DNA from 2 places in the Neorhizobium sp. LjRoot104 genome. Region 1 is predicted to be linked to the other one. Evidence: riboswitches for the same ligand, from Rfam matches in the RefSeq annotation. Region 1 holds a riboswitch; the other holds the start of a gene.
The links. Region 1 has a riboswitch for cobalamin ahead of bluB (5,6-dimethylbenzimidazole synthase). Riboswitches for the same ligand answer to the same signal wherever they lie in the genome.
Positions count from the first base shown of each region.

Region 1 (7,213 bases):
CTACATCTTCCGCGGCGCGCTCGATTGCGGCGCCCGGACGATCAACGAGGAAATGAAGATGGCAGCGGTCAAGGCGATCGCAGCGCTTGCACGCGAGGAAGTCTCCGACGTTGCCGCTCGCGCCTATTCCGGCGAGACGCCGATCTTCGGAGCCGACTATCTCATCCCCTCGCCTTTCGATCCGCGCCTCATCCTGCGCATTGCCCCTGCGGTTGCCAAAGCCGCTGCCGAGACCGGCGTCGCCTCGCGGCCGATCCAGGATTTCGAGGCCTATCTCGACCAGTTGAACCGCTTCGTCTGGCGCTCCGGTTTCGTGATGAAGCCGATCTTCAGCGCCGCCAAGGCTTCCGAGAGGAACCGGGTGATCTTCGCCGAGGGCGAGGACGAGCGCGTGCTGCGCGCCGCCCAGGTCCTGCTCGAAGAAAAGACGGCGACCCCGATCCTGATCGGTCGTCCTTCGGTCATCGAAGCGCGGCTTGCCCGCTTCGGTATCCGCATCCGCCCGAATGTCGATTTCGCCGTGGTCAACCCGGAAGACGATCCGCGCTATCGCGACTATGTCGACGAATATTTCGCCCTGGTCGGCCGCGAAGGCATCAATCCGGAAGCGGCGCGCACCATCGTGCGCACCAACAACACGGTGATCGGCGCGCTCGCGGTCAAGCGCGGCGATGCGGATGCGCTGATCTGCGGCGTCGAAGGCCGTTACGACAAGCATCTCAGCGACGTGAACCAGATCATCGGCAAGCGGCCGGACGTCTGCGCCTTCTCGGGCCTCAGCCTGGTGATCTCCCAGCGCGGTGCGATGTTCTTCACCGACACTTTCGTCAACTACAACCCGTCCGCGCAGGAGATCGCCGAGATCACGGTTCTCGCGGCCGAGGAAATCCGCCGGTTCGGCATCACTCCGAAGGCGGCGCTGATCTGCCATTCGAATTTCGGCTCGCGCGATTCGGAAAGCGCCCAGAAGATGCGGGCTGCCCTGAAGCTGGTGCGCCAGCGTGCGCCGGAACTCGAAGTCGACGGCGAAATGCAGGGCGGCTCCGCCCTGTCCGAAACGCTGCGCAAGCGGGCCATGCCGAACAGCTCGCTCACCGGCGAAGCCAACCTGCTGGTCTTCCCGAACCTCGACGCGGCAAACATCTCGCTCGGCCTCGTGCGCAACCTGACGGACGCCCTGCATGTCGGGCCCATCCTTCTCGGGGCGGCCCGGCCGGCGCATATCCTGTCGTCCTCGGTCACGTCGCGCGGCGTGGTGAACATGGCGGCCCTGGCCGTCGTGGAAGCATCGCAGCCAAATTTACAAATTCAATCTTAAGTTGTTTAAACTCGCGATTGGCGTGAGCCCCGTTGGGGGCTCACACCGTATCTGAGATCTGTTTTCACATGCGGTGATCGCCGCTTTATGAGATTGTCAACCGGCACGTTCCATGATGCCATCTCCAAACTCTGGAGAGGATGCCGGAATTGCCGATCCCGCTTCGCGGCCTGCTGACCATACCGCTGTTTTTCCTGCCTGCCGCAGCGCTGGCGGGGGACCCCGCCGTTTGCGCGGCGCTTTACCGGAAACTTGGCAATAGCCCGCAGATCATCGGCAGCACGTCCGCGGCACGCAGCTATGCCCAGCAGCTCGGCGAATACAATACCGATATCCGGGAGCTCAGGATCGACATGCGCCGCGCCGGTTGCGGCAATGGCAGCGTCGTGGTTTTGGGCGGCCCGAATGCCGAGGTCTGCGGCCAGATGCGGGATGCGCTGGACAGAATGGAGCAGAGCCGCGATGCGCTGGCGGCGGAACGGAATAGTTCGCGGCAGATGATCCTGCCCTCGGAAGAGCGGAATGCCATTCTCGCCGCCATTCGCGAACAGCGCTGCATCCCCTCTTTCGAACCGCTGCCGCCTGTTATCGACGATCGGCGAAAGGTGCCGGGGATCGAACTTCCGAAGGAAGAGCAGCCCTATTCCGGGATCACCAACCTGCGCACCCGCCCGCCACAAAAGCCACAGGCAGCCGCCGTCCAGCCGCCGATACTCACACCGCCACCGGAGCGGGCCTACGATCCGAACAGGAAGGTGCGCACCGTCGGGCCGACCTTCCTGCCCGACGAGAGTATCGATCTCAGCAATCCGAAATCGGCAGGACCGCAGCCGCAGCAATAGTCAGCGGTTCTCCCATCGGTCATGAAACACCAGTTCGTCCAGAGTCAGGCGCTGGCGCCAGCCCTTGAGCGCCAGCTCCGGCTCGCCATAGAGCCGATCGACGTAACCGAGGCAGAGCCAGGCGATGATCTCGATGCGGTCGGGAATGCCAAGCAGCCCGCGCACGTCCTCGTCGTGAAAGATGCTGACCCAGCCGACGCCGACGCCTTCGGCCCTGGCCGCAAGCCAGAGGTTCTGCACGGCGCAGACGGTCGAATAGGCGTCCATGCGCGAATTGTGGGTACGGCCGAGCACAACCGGGCCGGCGCGATCGGGATCGCAGGTGACGCAGATCGACAGTGGCGCCTTGCGGATGCCTTCGAGCTTGAGACTGCGATAGAGGTCGCGGCTTTCATCCGGAAACATCTCCGCGGCTTCGTCATTGGCGCGCGAGAAGGCGGTCCATGCGGCCTCCCGCACCGCCTGATCGCGGATGAGGATGAAATTCCAGGGCTGCATGAAGCCGACGGAGGGAGCTGCATGCGCAGCGCCAAGCAGTCGCCTTACCAGGTCGTCCGGCAGCGGATCGGGCAGGAACTGGTCGCGCACGTCGCGGCGGGTCTCGATCGCCCGATAAACGGCCGTACGTTCGGCCTTGGAAAATTCACCGGCGGGCCGCAAGGCATGCGCAAAAGGGTCAGGTCGCATCGTTTATCCCCAACAATGCCGTCGCTCCCCAGCCTTTCGGAAGCAAGGAGAGGTCCGAAACCTTGCCGCCGTCCGCGCGGGTTCGGTCTATCGTGTCAGGCCGGTCTTCTGACTTGGCTTCGTCCGCCTCCCGCCGCGGCCTTCCCGGTTTCCCAGTGGCTGAATTCCTGCGGCCGGGCGTCCACCTCACAGCGTTGGGCACGTTCCGGTTCCACCCCGGATTCCCGATTCTCCGGCTTGTCGCCGGCACCTGACCGGATCAGTTATGCCCCTACCCAGTCTTCGCCGCAAGACGCTCATGCGACAGGGAAATAGCGTACATAGACGAATTCATCACCATCCGGCGACCAGTTGGGCGAGTTCATCGTGCCCTGCCCGCCGAAGAGATCGAACAGCGTCTCGGCATTGCCGCCGTCGATGTCCATCAGCCGGACGCGGACGTCGAGATCACGCGGATGGTCGAGGACATCGGCGTCGTAGGAGATGAAGACGATCTTGTCACCCTTCGGCGACGGATGTGGAAACCAGTCGCCGTAATCGCTGTCGGTGATCCGCTCCGCCGGACCACCGGCGGCCGGAACGCGCCAGATCTGCATGAGCCCGCTGCGGCTGGAGTTGAAATAGATCCACTTGCCGTCGGGCGAATAATCCGGCCCGTCATTGCGGCCCTCGCCAAAGGTCAGCCTGGTCTCCTCACCGCCTTCGATACCGATCGTATAAATGTCGAATTCGTCGCCGCGGATGCCGCAATAGGCGAAGCTTTTTCCGTCGGGCGACCAGCCATGCCAGTAGGACGGCAGGTTCCGGGTCACTAGCCTCGGTACACCGCCACCGACGGGAAGCACATAGATCGCCGACTTGCCGAACTCCACCTTGTCGGAAATGGCGATCAGCGAACCGTCAGGCGAAATGCCGTGGTCGTTGTTGCATTGCAGGGCAAAGCCCGTATCGACAAGTTGCGGACCGCCGTCACCGTCCGGTGACAGCCGATAGATCAGGCCCTCGCTGTTCAGCATCAGATATTGCCCGTCCGGAGACCAGTTGGGCGCCTCGAACAGGGCTTCCGTCTGCCAGACCACCCGCATCGTCCGGCTTCGGATGTTGAAGATCTCGACCGAGCTGCGCAGGGCCATGATCCCTCTCCTACCGGTCCCGGAACCGGTTGGTGATCGGGTAACGCCGGTCGCGGCCGAAATTCTTCTTGGTGATTTTTACCCCGGGCGCCGATTGCCGCCGCTTGTATTCGGCGAGATACAGGAGGTGCTCGATCCGGTGCACGGTGGCGATATCATGCCCGCGGGCGATGATCTCCTCGGTGCCCATCTCCAGCTCGACAAGGCATTCCAGGATATCGTCGAGTACCGGATAGGGCGGCAGCGAATCCTGGTCGGTCTGGTTGGGCCGAAGTTCCGCGGATGGGGCCTTGGAGATGATGTTCTTCGGGATCACCTCGCCGCTCGGGCCGAGCGCCGTCGGCGGCAGGTGTTGGTTGCGCCAAGCGGACAGCGCATAGACCTGCATCTTGTAGAGGTCCTTGATCGGGTTGAAGCCGCCGTTCATGTCGCCGTAGAGGGTGGCGTAACCGACCGACATTTCCGACTTGTTGCCGGTCGTCACCACCATCGAGCCGAACTTGTTGGAGATCGCCATCAGGATCGTGCCGCGGGCGCGGCTCTGGAGGTTCTCCTCGGTAATGCCCTCCTCGGTTACCTCGAACAGTTCGGCCAGCGCCGACGAAAAGCCGTCCACCGGCTCGGCGATCTGCACGATGTCGTAACGGCAGCCGAGCGCCCTGGCGCAATCGGCGGCGTCCTTCAGCGAGTCCTCCGACGTATAGCGATAGGGCAGCATCACCGTGCGCACCCTCTCCTCGCCGAGCGCATCGACGGCGATCGCCGCGCAGATCGCGCTGTCGATACCACCGGACAGGCCGAGCACGACCGACTTGAAGCCGTTCTTGTTGACGTAATCGCGGAAACCGAGAAGGCAGGCGCGGTAATCCGCCTCCTCCTTTTCCGGAATGCGCGCCATCGGCCCTCGGGCGCAATGCCAGGTCTCGCCAATCCGTCTCCACTCGGTGACGGCAACGGCCGGCTCGAACTGGCTCATCTGGAAGGCAAGCGACTTGTCCACATTGAAGGCGAAGCTGGCGCCGTCGAAGACCAGTTCGTCCTGGCCGCCGAGCTGAGCCGCATAGATCATCGGCAGGCCGGTCTCGATCACCTGCTTCAGGACGACCTGGTGGCGGATATCCACCTTGCCGCGATAATAGGGCGAACCGTTCGGCACCAGCAGGATTTCCGCGCCGCTCTCCGACAGCGTCTCGCAGACGCCGAGATCGCCCCAGATGTCCTCGCAGATCGGGATGCCGAGCCGCACGCCGCGGAAATTGACCGGTCCCGGCATCTCGCCGGCGATGAAGACGCGTTTCTCGTCGAACTCGCCATAGTTCGGCAGGTCGATCTTGTCGCGCACGGCGATCACCTTGCCGCCGTCGAGCACAGCGATCGAATTGTGGCGACCCTCCTTGCCCAGGCGCGGAAAACCGATGATGACGCCGGGACCGCCGTCGGCCGTATCGGCCGCGAGCTCCTCGACCGCCTTCAGGCACGCCTTCAGGAAAGCCGGCTTCAGAACGAGGTCTTCAGGCGGATAACCGGACAGGAAAAGCTCGGTGAAAAGAACGATATCCGCCTCCTCGCGGGCGGCATCTCTTCGGGCTTCTCGGGCCAGCGCCAGATTGCCGGCGATATCGCCGACGGTCGGGTTGAGCTGGGCGACGGCGATGCGGAAGGTCTGGCTGATGTCCTGGGTCATGGTACCGATTTAGCGTCCGCAGCAGATGGGGGCAACGTGTTCCGAGAGTTTTTTGTCCGTCAGGCGGATGTGGGCCGATCGTCCGGATAATGCGGCACGCCGTCCTCGGGCAATTCATAGAAATCCGCCTTGTCGGCGCAATAGATGTGCTCGCCCATGACAAGCCCGCTCGGCTGGTCGAAGGCGCCCGCCAGGATCGAAATGCTCTGTGCGCCCTCCGCCTGCCAGAACAGCGCCGAGCCGCATTGCGAGCAGAAGCCGCGCCGCGCTTCATCGCTGGCGCGATACCAGCTGAGCGCCTCCTCGCCTTCGAGCGTCATGTTCTCGACGCGAACGCTGGTCGCCGCGTAGTAAATCCCGGTCTGACGGCGGCATTGCGAACAATGGCAAGCCGTAACCGTCCGCAGCGGACCGACCGTTTCAAACCGGATCGCACCGCACAGGCAACGACCGCTGTTCTTCTGCTCCATGCAACATCCCCGACGAAAGCAACATGCTCAGTGTCGCGAGCGCGGGCCACGGGGTCAAATCTATTCGGCTGATCATGCCATCAGGGGAAATAATAGTAAAAGGCCAGCGTCACCGCCGGCCTTCTCCGATTTTCAGCTACCGTGCGTGGCAGTTCAGCCGTTGACGACCATCCGCTTTTCGTCGCGACCGCTCTTCATCCGCTCGGCGAGCAGGAAGGCCAGTTCCAGCGCCTGGTCGGCGTTGAGACGCGGATCGCAATGGGTATGGTAACGGTCCTGCAGGTCGCCGGCCGAGACCGCACGGGCGCCGCCGGTGCATTCGGTGACGTCCTTGCCGGTCATCTCGATATGGATGCCGCCCGGATGGGTGCCTTCCGCACGGTGGATCTGGAAGAAGCTCTCGACTTCCGACAGGATCCGGTCGAAGGGCCGGGTCTTGTAGTTGTTGAGCGTGATCGTGTTGCCATGCATCGGATCGCAGGACCAGACCACCTTCTTGCCTTCGCGCTCGACGGCGCGGATCAGCTTCGGCAGGCTCTCGGCGACCTTGTCGTGGCCGAAACGGCAGATCAACGTCAGGCGGCCGGCCTCGTTGGCCGGGTTCAGCGCGTCGATCAGTTCGATAAGATTGTCGGCCTGCAGCGACGGACCGCATTTCAAACCGATCGGGTTCTTGATGCCGCGGAAATATTCGACATGCGCATGGTCGAGCTGACGGGTGCGGTCGCCGATCCACAGCATGTGGCCGGAGGTCGCGTACCAGTCGCCGGACGTGGAATCGACGCGGGTGAAGGCTTCTTCGTAACCGAGCAGCAGCGCTTCATGACTGGTGAAGAAATCCGTCTCGCGCAGGCTCGGCTGGTTCTCCGCGGTGATGCCGATCGCCTTCATGAAATCCATGGTTTCGCTGATGCGGTCGGCGAGCTTGCGGTAACGCTCGCCCTGGGGGCTATCCTTGACGAAGCCGAGCATCCACTTGTGGACGTTTTCGAGATTGGCATAACCGCCCATCGCGAAGGCGCGCAAAAGGTTCAGCGTCGCCGCCGACTGGCGGTAGGCCATCATCTGGCGTTCCGGAT
Region 1 is NZ_CAXURS020000001.1:1,527,703-1,534,915, reverse strand. It holds gene ACSQ8R_RS07850 (NADP-dependent malic enzyme) at 1-1,318, shown strand, start outside; gene ACSQ8R_RS07845 (hypothetical protein) at 1,459-2,160, shown strand; gene bluB (5,6-dimethylbenzimidazole synthase) at 2,161-2,847, opposite strand; cobalamin riboswitch at 2,929-3,116, opposite strand; gene ACSQ8R_RS07835 (TolB family protein) at 3,144-3,974, opposite strand; gene ACSQ8R_RS07830 (NAD+ synthase) at 3,991-5,664, opposite strand; gene ACSQ8R_RS07825 (GFA family protein) at 5,724-6,134, opposite strand; gene ACSQ8R_RS07820 (class II 3-deoxy-7-phosphoheptulonate synthase) at 6,288-7,213, opposite strand, start outside.

Region 2 (7,213 bases), 1.1 Mb from region 1:
TTCCGGGAGAATATTTGCCGTCGCCATAGATCATCGTGCAGGTCGGCGAGCCGTGGATGCCGAGCTTGTGTTCAATCGAATGGCAGAAGACGTCGTTGCGTGCTTCCAGCGAACCGTCATCACCCACCAGGAATTTGGGCACCAGGAACAGCGAGATGCCGCGGGTGCCGGCGGGCGCATCGGGAAGCCGCGCCAGCACCAGATGGATGATATTGTCGGCCGCGTCGTGCTCGCCCCAGGTGATGAAGATCTTCTGGCCGAAAATGCGGTAGGTGCCGTCGCCGCTGCGCTCGGCGCGGGTCTTCAATACACCAAGGTCGGAGCCGGCATGCGGCTCCGTCAGGTTCATGGTTCCGGTCCATTCGCCGGAGACCATCTTTGCGAGGTACTTTTCCTTGAGCGCATCGCTGCCATGGGCGACCAGCGCCTCGATGGCGCCCATAGTGAGGGTCGGGGCCAGCGCAAAGGCCATGGAGGCGGAATTCCACATTTCGAGCGCTGCGACGTTCAGCATATGCGGCAGGTTCTGGCCGCCGAACGCTTCCGGCGCGGTCAGTCCGTTCCAGCCGCCTTCCCGCCAGTGCCGGTAGAGTTCAGGCCAGCCGTCAGGCGTCTTCACCTTGCCGTCCGTGAGACGGGCGCCCTGGGTGTCGCCGATCTCGCCGAGCGGCGCCATCTCGTTGCCGGCGAAACGTCCCGCCTCCTCGAGGATCGCCTCGACCAGATCGGCGCTCAGATCCCCGAACCTGCCGATCTCCAGGGCGTCCGCAAGACCGGCCACGTGGTTCAGGGTGAAGGCGATCTCCTCGACCGGTGCCTTGTACATGATGCTCCTCCTCCTCACGGGTTGCAGCCGCGACCGCGCTAGTCTAGCCGATTCTGTGCGGCCGGCATTCCTCCTATGCTTTTTACGTAAACGTAAACGGGATTGTCAACGTTCGTCGGTAGAGGGCGAACGGACGATACCTTCCGTCTCCGGCATTCGGCTAACCGGCAAGCACCGCATCCAGCCATGCCAAAGGGGCCGGATCGTTTCGGTCGGCGGCGGCGGCGACTTCGGATTGCTTGCGGTATTCGTCTTCTGGCAGCATATGAATTTCCAGCCGAGTTGAGCCACTGTCTGGCGCTGCAAGATGACGAGCCTAAGCTACTTTTTCTGCTTTGGAGAATCTTGTTGAAACGAGCGTTACAGAAGGGGTCTATGGAGTGATGCCTATGCTTCCGGATTCCTCGCCCATGTCGCTCATGAACCCCGCTGTCCCAGGCCTCGTCTGGGCCTATCGCTTTCATCCGGGATCGGCGCCCTGCACCCGGTTGCCCCTCGATGCGGCACGCAGCGATCTTGAGCCCGGAGACGGGTTCCTGTGGCTGCATCTCAATCTCGCCGACAGCCGGGTCAACGCCTTCCTGGAAAATTTCCCGGGCCTCACTCCACCGGCGATCGCAGCACTCATCACCCACGACACCCACGCTGCCGTGACGCTGGACGAGCAGCTCGTCTACGGCACGCTTGTCGATTTCCAGCGGGAATTCGACAGCGAGACACGCAATATCGGCTGGCTGCATTTCTTCGTCTCGGACAGGCTGATCATCACCACCCGGCTGCAGCCTCTGCGTTCGGTCGACCGGGTGCGGGCTGCGATCGAAAAGAACGCCTCGCGTTACAAGAAGCCGATCGACGTGTTCGAGACGCTGGTCGCCGAATTCCAGCGCACGCTGATCGCCCTGGTGATGGAACTGACCGAAGAGATGAACATCATCGAGGATTTCGTCTACGACAACACCCCACGCGACGAACGGCGCCGTCTCGCGCCGATCAGACGGACGGTGGTCAGGCTGCACCGGCATCTGAGAACCGTGCTGACGCTGCTCAGGCGCGCCGCGGCGACCGACGACGACGAGATGCCGCCCGGTTTCGACGACGCCGCCGCGCGGCTGATCGGAAGGCTGGAGGCGGCGGACCACGACGTCTACGCGCTACAGGAACGCGCCCGGCTGCTGCACGAGGAAATCGACTCGAAGCTCTCCTCCGAAACCAACCGGCACCTCTACATCCTGTCGCTAATGACCGCCTTCCTGCTGCCGCCGACCTTGGTCACCGGCTTTTTCGGGATGAACACCTCGTCGCTGCCTTTCGAAGGGGGTTCCGGCGGGACGGCCTATGCCTTCGGCCTGATCGGCGTTTCGGTGCTGGCCGCCTGGTGGCTGTTGAAGCGCACCGGAATTCTCTGACCGCTGAACAAATGAAAACCCGCCCGGCTATGATACCGGACGGGTTGGATAGTGCCTGTCAGGGCGCTCTTAGAAATAAGGCGAATAGCAGGTCTGGCGTGGGCCGTAATTCGGCTGGAACGAGTTCGAATAGGCGTCGTAGGACCGGTAGCGGTCAGCGCACCATTCGTAATGGCGCGGATTGATGTCGTCCCCTCCGCCATAGACCGGCGCCGGCTCGACATAACGCGGCTGGGCAGCGATGGCGCCGCCGATCAGGGCGCCGGCACCGAATGCCGCCAGCGGAAACCAGTAACCGTTGTGGCGGCGATAGCCCGGACGGTAGTCGCGATAACCGCGATGCCCACGATACCAGCCGCCGCCATGACGACGGTACTGCACGAGGGTGACCTCCGCATTGGCGTTCGTTTCGATCCCGGCGGCCGGAGCGGCCGGCAGCGGCATCGCCTGAGCCGGCATCAGAGAGCCGGCGAGAACGGCAACGGAGATGCCCGCAACCGCGATGTTCTTCAAAAGAGTCATGTTCAGTCCCCAGATCCCTTGTCCATGTTTCAATTTTCGACAGCCACTTGTTTTAATATGCAGCGGATTTGAAATTTGCCGAGACCTTAGGAAGTTCATCCTGAATGCGCAATTAACGGGCCCCGCGACGAAGCAAGCCCGGTTGCGGCTTGTCCGCGACCGGGCTTGGCTTCAGATGAACGATGCGTGCTTATCTGTAAGGCGAGATGCAGCGTGCCCGCACGCCGGCGCGCGGCACATAGGTGTCGTCCCAGGCGCGGTAGGTGCGATAACGGCTTTCACACCAGGCGACGTGCCGGTTCGAATACTGCGCGCGGGGGGCTTGAATAGCACCACCGATGATCGCGCCGGCACCGAAGGCCGCCAGCGGGAACCAGAAACCGTTGTGATAGCGATAGCCGGCGCGACGGTCACGGTAACCGCGATGACCCCTGTACCAGCCGTAGCGGTCACGCCGGAAGTCGCGACGGTACTGGACATTGGTGACATCGCCCGCGGCCGAAATGCCGGAGGGAGGAGCCGGCATCTGAATGGCCTGCGCTGGCACAAGCCCGGCAAACGTGGTCGCGACGGCAACTGCCACCGCTGTCAGGCGTAGACGAAATGCGTTCATGCGGGGTGTTTCCTCATCTGATTTTTAATCAGAAAACAACGCCGGACGAAGCAATCGGTTCCTGGAGGCAGGCCAGGCGCCGATCAACGCCGATCACGAGCTGGCGATCATGCGACGATCGAAAGCTTCGCCTGGTCGCCCTGCAGCCGGTTCACCATGAAGTTCGAATACCATTCGACGAACTGCATGACGCCACCCTCGTGGAGCACGGAATAGGGACCCGGCTCATAGGCGGGCGAGCGGATGCCGAAGGCGTTTTCCTCGACGATCTGGCGGTCCTGGTCGTTGGTCATGTTCCAGACATGCGTCAGCTCTTCGAGATTGTAGTCGACGCCCTCGACCGCATCCTTGTGAACAAGCCATTTGGTGGTGACCGCCGTTTCCTCCGGCCCGAGCGGGGTGACGCGGAACGAGATCGCGTGGTCGCCGAGAATGTGGTTCCAGCTGCTCGGATAGTGGAAGAGCAGCATGGTGCCGATCGAATTGATCGTCACGTCGTCCGAGAGCTTGCGCTGCACGGCGTTGCGGCCGCTCATCGTGTAGCTCTCGGCATCCTCGATCAGCGGCATGCGCGCGACGCGGAACTGGCCGGTTTCGTCCATGCGGAATTCGCTCGGCAACCCCGCCTCCTCGCAGCGCTGCCAATGGGCGGCGATGACAGGATCGTCCTTGGCACCCTGGACGCCGGTCGCGGTCGGCGATTCCGGATAGGTGCGGCAGAGTTCCGGATGGTTCGCGGCGCAGTGGTAGCACTCGCGGTTGTTTTCCCAGACGAGCTTCCAGTTGCCCTTCTCGATGATCGTCGACTGGTGCGCGACCTTGGCTTCCGACAGGCGATGCGGGGCCAGATAGGGTTCGATCGCGGCGCGGACCGGCGCGAAATCAGGCGCTTCGTTGGCAAGGCAGATGAAGATGTAGCCGGCGACGCTCTCGCAATGGACCTTCTTCATGCTGAACTGGGTCTTGTCGAAATCCTGGCCCATCTGGCGGCCGACCAGAAGCGAGCCGTCCAGCTCGTAGGTCCATTGATGGTAGGGACATACGAGCCGGACCGCCGAGCCATGCTCCTTGGTGCAGACGCGGCTGCCGCGATGGCGGCAGGTATTGTGCAGCGCGCGGATCTGGTTGTCGCGACCGCGCACGACGACCACCGGATAATCGCCGATCTGCAGGGTGAAATAGGCTCCGGCCTTCGGCAGCTCGCAATCATGTCCGACGAACAGCCAGTCGCGATACCAGATCATTTCCAGATCGAGCTTGAAATAGGCGGGATCGGTATAGAAGGGCTGCTCGAGGCTGAAGCCTTCACGACGGTTCTTGAGCTGCCGCAGGGCCTGATTGCGAATTTCCATATTACCTTCCTCGTCAATGTGGACAGCGGAAGGACATGGAAATGCCGGCCGGCCTGAAAGCCCGCGCAACACCCTGTCCCGAACGCCCGCCGCGTCCGGTCGTCATCTTTTGTCCCGAGGCTGGTTTCCGGGCTCAGGAGCTTGTCCCTGGGAGGGACCGGCTCGGCGCCTTCCCGGGCGGCCTTTGCGGCTCTTTCCCAGTGGCTCATGCCGTGCCTTGTTGCTCCACCACCGTTGCGGGGGCAGCGCCGGATCGGATTTTGAAAACCCCTGCCGGCTTCCCAATTCTCCGCCTTCCCTAGTCAGGCGGCACCTCAAGATCGAGGCGGATATAACCATCGAGCGAGCGTGTCGCATAGGCAACATTGCGACATCGGCAACCGCGTTGGCGACAGCGGCGAAACGGCCCAGAATGCAACACTCCAGCTCCGCGAAAGCGAAACCTGTCATTAAGGGATAAGCCATAAAATCCCGGCGTGAATGGGAGCGACGCCACCGTGCAGGCCAAGGGAAAGATCCGTTATTACAAAGCTCCTCCACCAACGCCTCCAGCGCCGGTGGTGGCAAAGACCGCGTCCCATTCCGAATTCCTCCGGACAGGGCGCATCGCCCGCTACAATCCGATCTGGCTGCCGGAAGAGCGTCGCTACCTCACCCACACCGAAGTCGCAGAGCGCACGGGCAAAAGGCTCGAGGCCGCCGGTGAAACGAGCCACAACCGGATCAACTCCTTCCACCGCTCGATCCAGTTCCCGAAGATCATCTTTCACCACACGCTCGATGAGCGGCCGCATCTCGGCTATTGCCACGTCACTGCGGCGAGAACGCTTCTTCCGCGCGGCGTCCCGGTGAGCTGGTCGTTCTATATCGCCAACTTCTTCTCCAAGATCGGCGAGGAGGAAACCTTCTTCGAGCATATCAGCCCGGCCTATTCACGTATGTACTTTGCCGTCGCGGTCGAACGCGAGGCAGGTCAGCCGCTGCAGATCAACCGCACGATCCGCAAGAACGGCCTGCTGTTCCAGACCAACGATCCGATGGAAGCCATCAAGAACGTCCTGATGCTCGGCACTTCCAACGAAATGCTTCGCGAGATCATCAAAAGGCTTTGAAGACGCCACGGGCCGCGTTATTGACGGGCGGACATGACGGCTCAAATCATCGACATCACCCGGGATCATGACGGCGCGCTCGCCCAAGCCTGCGCCGTGCTTGGCGACGGGCTTCCCGTCGCGATCCCGACCGAGACGGTCTACGGGCTTGCGGCGGATGCCACCAATCCCGCCGCCATCACGCGCATTTACGAGACCAAGGGCCGGCCGCGCTTCAATCCGCTGATCTGCCACATGTCGGATCTCGACATGGCCGAGCGTTACGCCGTCTTCGACCCGATCTCGCGCAGGCTTGCCGGAGCTTTCTGGCCAGGGCCTCTTACCCTGATCCTTCGCCTGAAGCCCGAAAGCGGCATCCACGCGCTGGCGACGGCCGGGCTCGATACGGTCGGCATCCGGCTCCCCAAGGGTTTCGCCTCCGAACTGATCCGCGCCTTCGGCAAGCCGCTCGCGGCTCCCAGCGCCAATACGTCCGGCAAGGTGAGCCCGACCAGCGCAGCCCACGTCGCCGACGATCTGGGCGACAAGCTGGCGTTGATCATCGACGGCGGCGCGGCCCCGGTCGGTGTGGAATCGACCATCGTTCGGGTCGAGAACGGAGTGATCCGGCTGCTGCGGCCAGGCGGGGTAGCCGCGGAAGAGATCGAGAAGGCGACCGGGCTTGCGGTGATCCGGCCGGAGGGACCGACGGCAATCATCGAGGCTCCCGGCATGCTGGCCTCTCATTATGCGCCGGGTGCAGCGGTCAGGCTCAACGCCGACCATGTCGAGGCGGGCGAGGCATTGATCCGGCTCGGTTCGGCCCCGGTCAGGGGAATGAAACTCGCCGCAGCGGTTTTTGACCTGAGCCCGTCCGGCGACCTTGCGCAGGCGGCGGCAAACCTGTTCGATTACCTGAAGCGCGCCGACGCCACCGGCGCCGTCAGTATCGCCGTCACGCCCATTCCCGACCATGGGCTCGGCGAGGCCATCAACGACCGGCTGGCAAGGGCGGCCGCCCCCCGGGAATAAGCCGGGGCTAATAGGAGGAGACGCTTATGGACATTTCAGGGCCGAAACCAGAGCTTCTCGACCGCTTCGCGGCGATCGTCGGCGAGAACCACGTCCTGCGCGATGCCCGCGATCTTGCGCCTCATCTCATCGAGGGCCGCGGGCTCTACAAAGGTTCGTCGCCCATGCTCCTGAAGCCGGGTTCGGTCGAGGAAGTGTCAGCGATCCTGAAGCTTGCAAGCGAAACCGGCACGCCGATAGTGCCGCAGACCGGCAATACCGGCCTCGTCGGGGGGCAGACCCCGCGCACCGCTGGCCACGACCTGATCGTCTCGCTCGAACGCATGAACCGCATCCGGGACGTCGATCCGGTCGCAAACGTGCTGGTCGCC
Region 2 is NZ_CAXURS020000001.1:446,686-453,898, reverse strand. It holds gene ACSQ8R_RS02165 (acyl-CoA dehydrogenase) at 1-826, opposite strand, end outside; gene ACSQ8R_RS02160 (transporter) at 1,237-2,232, shown strand; gene ACSQ8R_RS02155 (BA14K family protein) at 2,302-2,754, opposite strand; gene ACSQ8R_RS02150 (BA14K family protein) at 2,945-3,367, opposite strand; gene ACSQ8R_RS02145 (aromatic ring-hydroxylating oxygenase subunit alpha) at 3,475-4,719, opposite strand; cobalamin riboswitch at 4,821-5,051, opposite strand; gene ACSQ8R_RS02140 (DUF6656 family protein) at 5,217-5,831, shown strand; gene ACSQ8R_RS02135 (L-threonylcarbamoyladenylate synthase) at 5,865-6,842, shown strand; gene ACSQ8R_RS02130 (FAD-binding oxidoreductase) at 6,869-7,213, shown strand, end outside.
Region 2: it holds a riboswitch for cobalamin, as region 1 does, so the genes downstream of both, ACSQ8R_RS02145 (aromatic ring-hydroxylating oxygenase subunit alpha) here and bluB (5,6-dimethylbenzimidazole synthase) in region 1, are expected to answer to the same signal.